2 regions of the Tenggerimyces flavus genome follow, and region 2 is predicted to be linked to the other one. Evidence: riboswitches for the same ligand, from Rfam matches in the RefSeq annotation. Region 2 holds a riboswitch; the other holds the start of a gene.
What was found. A riboswitch is a leader RNA that binds a small molecule or an ion and turns the genes downstream of it on or off. The one in region 2 is predicted to bind S-adenosylmethionine.
Positions count from the first base shown of each region.

Region 1 (2,472 bases), 810 kb from region 2:
GGACGCGCCGCCGGTGTACGTGCGCAGGATCGTCGGGATGCGTACCTTCACGCTCATGCCAGCCCCGCTTCCGTGAATGCCTCGTACGTCGGCTTGATCGTCGCCTTCGGACCCACCCGGCCCGCGACCGCGTCGAGCGTCTTGAGCCCGTCACCGGAGTTGATCACGACAGTCTCGAGCGATGGGTCGAGCTGCCCGGTCTCGATCAGCTTCTGCAGCGTCGCGATCGTCACGCCGCCCGCCGTCTCACCGAAGATGCCTTCGGTACGAGCGAGCAGCGCGATGCCGTCCACGACCTGCTCGTCGGTCACGTCCTCGACCGTGCCGCCCGTACGACGGCAAACGTCGAGCACGTACGGACCGTCCGCCGGGTTGCCGATCGCGAGCGATTTCGCCAACGTGGCTGGGCGAACGGGCGCCACCACGTCATGCCCTTCCTTGAACGCGGTGGCCACGGGAGCGCAGCCGGTCGCCTGCGCGCCGTAGATCTTGACCGGCTTGTCCTCGACCAGGCCGAGGTCGATCAGCTCGCGGATGCCCTTGTCGATCTTCACGAGTTGGGCGCCGGACGCGACCGGGACGACGATCTGGTCGGGCAGCCGCCAGCCGAGCTGTTCGGCGATCTCGTACGCGAGCGTCTTCGAGCCCTCGGCGTAGTAGGGACGGACGTTCACGTTCACGAACGCCCAACCCTCCTCTTCGCCGGCGATCTCGCTCGCGAGCCGGTTGACGTCGTCGTAGGTGCCCTCGACCGCGACCAGCGTGCCGCCGTACACGGCAGTGGTGATGATCTTCTGCTGCTCGAGGTCCTGCGGAACGAGCACCACGCTGCGGATGCCGGCCCGCGCGGCCGCGGCGGCGACGGCGTTCGCGAGGTTGCCGGTCGACGGGCACGCGAGCACCTGGAACCCGAGCTCGCGCGCGGCGGTCAGCGCGACGGCGACGACGCGGTCCTTGAACGAGTGCGTGGGGTTGCCGGAGTCGTCCTTCACCCAGAGCGTGGAAAGACCCAGCTCGGCCGCGAGGTTGCCCGCGCGGACGAGCCGGGTCAGTCCTGGTTCGGTGTTCGGGAACGACGCCACGTCGGCGGGCACGGGCAGCAGCGCCGCGTACCGCCAGATGTTGCGTGGTCCCGCCTCGATCTGCTCGCGGGTGATGGCGGGGTACTCGTACGCCACCTCCAGCGGGCCGAAGCACTCCAGGCACGCGTAGTGGGCGCCCAGCGGGATCGTGCTGCCACACTCGCGACATCGAAGCTCGGTCGCGTTGCCGAACGCACCCTCGCGCGGCGTGTGCTCGGCGGGCGTCGTGGCGGTGCCGTGGGTGGTCAGTGTCGAGGTCATCTCAGAGGCCTTCCCTCTCATCTTTCCCACGCCGCTGGTGCGGGCGGGCCGGATTTGGCACCGTGTCCGCCGCGGGCCTCGAAGACGAGACATACACGTCGGCGGCTGGCCGGTTGCCGGGGCTTCACTGGGCCGGTCCCTCTGCCCCTCTGGATGAGTTGCTCGGTATTCAGTTGTTATCGAGAGACTAACGGAGCCTGGTCAGCGCGCGAGCAACTTGCTCATCATTCGAGACGACTGTCCGCTATTCGGGCAGAACGACCCAGCGGCGGTCTGGTCGACGATCGGGTGCAGCCCGCCGCCCTCCTCGTTGAGGATCCAGGCGTTCGCGCCGACGGCGATCTGACGCTTGCCGTCCGGCGTGCTGAACACCGCGCTCTGGTAACCGAAGACCTGGCCGTTGTGACCCCAGACCAGCCCGCCGGGCACGCACGGCGCCGGCATCGCATACAGGCCGAGCCCGTACCCGAACTTGCCGTCGTCCATCATCTTCGCGAGCAGCGACTTCGGGAGCAGCTTGCCGGTGAACAGCCCGCGCAGGAACGCGGTCTCGTCGGCGACCGTCGAGACCACCGCGCCGGCGGACCAGGCCCAGCTCATGTTGTAGTCGGTGTAGTCGAGCGTGGCCTTGCCGGTCTCGTCCTGGAGGTAGCCGCGCAGGTGCCGGCCGTGGATGAACGTGCTGGCGCGCGGGAACGATGTGTCCTTCAGGCGAAGCGGGCGGAAGATGCGGCGCTCCAGCTCCCTCTCGACGCGGTTGCCGGTGACCCGTTCGACGACCATGCCGGCCAGAACGTAGTTGGTGTTGGAGTACTCCCACTTCGTGCCGGGCGTGGCGCGCGGGGCGGGGTTCGTCAATGCGATCTTGACGAGCTCGCGCGGCGTGAAGTGGCGGTACCGGTTGGCGTCGATGGATCGCGGCGGCTGGAAGACGTACGTGTCGGTGTGGAACCCGCTCGTCTGCTGCAGCAGGTGCCGCACGGTGATGCGCTCGTCCAGGCCGACGCCCGGGAGCAGCTTCGCGACCCGGGCGTCAAGAGAGACTTGACGCTCCGCCACGAGCTGGAGAACGACGGTCGAGACCATCGGCTTGGTGACGCTGCCGATCCGGAACCGGTCGCCCGCCTTG
Region 1 covers NZ_JAFBCM010000001.1:2,006,101-2,008,572, reverse strand. Annotated here, with positions in the region: gene JOD67_RS09275 (MoaD/ThiS family protein) at 1-57, opposite strand, end outside; gene thrC (threonine synthase) at 54-1,343, opposite strand; SAM riboswitch class I at 1,358-1,503, opposite strand; gene JOD67_RS09265 (serine hydrolase domain-containing protein) at 1,545-2,472, opposite strand, start outside.
Region 1: another riboswitch for S-adenosylmethionine. It lies ahead of thrC (threonine synthase); the one in region 2 lies ahead of JOD67_RS05660 (aminotransferase class V-fold PLP-dependent enzyme).

Region 2 (2,472 bases):
CGGCTGGGTGGGCTCGGGCTCGTCGACCTGACGGAGTACGCCGAGCACGGAACGGAGCTCGACCAGGGCTTCCTTGCTGGCTTGCTTGATCGCGGTCAGGGCGGTGCGGGCCTGCTGCGGTTGGGTGTCGATGAGGTGCAGCGCGACGCCGGCCTGGACGTTGATCAGCGAGATGTTGTGCGCGACCACGTCGTGGAGCTCGCGCGCGATGCGAAGACGTTCGTCGGAGACCTTCGTGTCGGCCTCGGCCTGGCGGGCGCGCAGGTGTGCGGTGACCCATTTGGTCCGCAGCTGCAGCAGCTCGGCGGCCCCGAGGATGGCCGCCATCCAGCCGGCCGTGAGCATGGCGGTGGGGAACAGCGACGGCCCGCCGGGCGTGTGCAGGAGGCGGCTGCCCGCGAAGTGCAGGATGAGCAGGCCGAACGCCGAGCCCCAGGCGGCGAGCCGCCGACCGTTCGCGATCGCGAAGAAGGCGGCGACGATCGGGCTCAGGATGATCGGGCCGTACGGGTAGCCGATCAGCATGTAGATGAGCGTGACCTTCGCGGCGCCGATGACGACGAGGGCGGGGAACCGGTGGCGCCACCAGAGCATCGCCGGGCCGGCGGCGAGCAGCACGTACGCGAACCAGTCGGGCTCGACCCGTTGCGGCTGGCCGCGATGGGCGAAGGTGGAGACCAGGACTTGGACCAGGGCGATGCCGCCGACGAGCAGCGCGGACGTGAGGGTGGGATGGGCCTCGCGCCATCGCCGCCACGATTCGGTCCGCATGGCATCGAACGCTAAGCCACGGCGCCCGTCTCTGACATCGACCGGCGGTCGATCACGCGGGTACGCCCGGTGGAGTAGCGACCGAGTGGGTGTCCGGATGGTGAGACGTGGTCTTGGGATGTGAGATATCTCGACGGCGATGGGATGGCTGCCCTTATCGTCGTGAGTGGTCATGAGTGCCAGCGCATAGCCCCGGCTTGCTGGCCGGCAACCCTCCTCCGCGGTGGGGTGCCCCGGGTGAAGACCAGGTCGTACCGAACCCGTTACGGCAAGCGCGGGACCTTCCGGGTCCCCGATCCGAAAGGTCCACTCGAGAGATGACTGCCCTGGACACCCGGCCCGAGACCTGTCCGGCCACCGCGACCAGCGCCGCCACCACTGCCCAGCCGCTGTTGCCCGTCGTCGGCGGCGACCTCAGCGTTCCGCTCGTCACCGGCGAGTGGCGCCGGTACGTCAACCTCGACTACGCCGCCAGCGCGCCGAGCCTCAAGTCCGTGGCCGAGCACCTGAACGAGGTCCTCCCCTACTACGCGTCAGTCCACCGCGGCGCCGGCTACGCGAGCCAGGTCAGCACCCGGCTGTACGAGAGCGCGCGCACCACGGTCGCCGAGTTCCTGAACGCCCGCGAGGACGATGTCGTCGTCTTCACCCGCAACACCACCGACGCGCTCAACCTGCTCGCGACCTGCCTGCCGAACGACGACGGCGTGGTCTTCCTCGACATCGAGCACCACGCGAACCTGCTGCCCTGGCAGCGCGTCAACCACCGCTGCGTCCTCGCCGGCACCACCCAGAACGCCACGCTGATCGCGCTGCGAGCCGAGTTGCACGCCCGCAAGGCCAGCCTGGTCGCGGTCACCGGAGCCTCGAACGTCACCGGCGAGCTCCTCCCGCTCCAGCAGATCGTCGAGATCGCCCACGCCGCCGGCGCCCGCGTCGTCCTCGACGCCGCCCAGCTGGCCCCGCACCGCCGCATCGACCTCGAGGAGACCGGCGTCGACTACGTCGCGTTCTCCGGGCACAAGCTGTACGCCCCGCACGGAGCCGGCGTGCTCGTCGGCCGCCGCGACTGGCTGGACGAGGCGCCCGCGTACCTCGCCGGCGGCGGCGCCGTCCGCGAGGTCACCGTCGCAAGCACCCAGTGGGCCGACGCACCGCAGCGGCACGAGGGCGGGACGCCGAACGTGCTCGGCGCCGTCGCGCTCGCCCGCGCCTGCACGGCCATCGCGGACCTGGAAGAGGGGGCGCTCGAAGAACACGAGTCCGCATTGCGGGATCGACTGCTCGACAGGCTTGCGCTGCTGGACCATATAAAGGTGCACCAGATCTGGCGGGACAGCCCGGACTCGATCGGTGTGGTGGCGTTCTCCGTGGACGGCTACCACCCCGGGTTCGTCGCCGCCTATCTGTCGGCCGAGCACGGCATCGGCGTACGCGACGGCAAGTTCTGCGCACACCCGCTGCTGAGCCGCCTCGGCGCGAACGACGGCGCCGTGCGCGCCAGCTTCGGCGCCGGCAGCACGACCGCGGACGTCGACCGGCTCGCGGACGCGCTCGACGCGCTGCTCACCCGTGGCCCGCGCTGGACGTACGACACCGTCGAGGGCCGCTGGGCCCCGAGCCCCGACCCGCGCCCGACGCCGGAGTGGCTCGACGACGACGCGCCCGTGGCCACCGGCACGGCGCCATGCGAGAGCGAGC
Region 2 covers NZ_JAFBCM010000001.1:1,191,322-1,193,793, reverse strand. Annotated here, with positions in the region: gene JOD67_RS05665 (sensor histidine kinase) at 1-771, opposite strand, end outside; SAM riboswitch class IV at 940-1,052, shown strand; gene JOD67_RS05660 (aminotransferase class V-fold PLP-dependent enzyme) at 1,089-2,472, shown strand, end outside.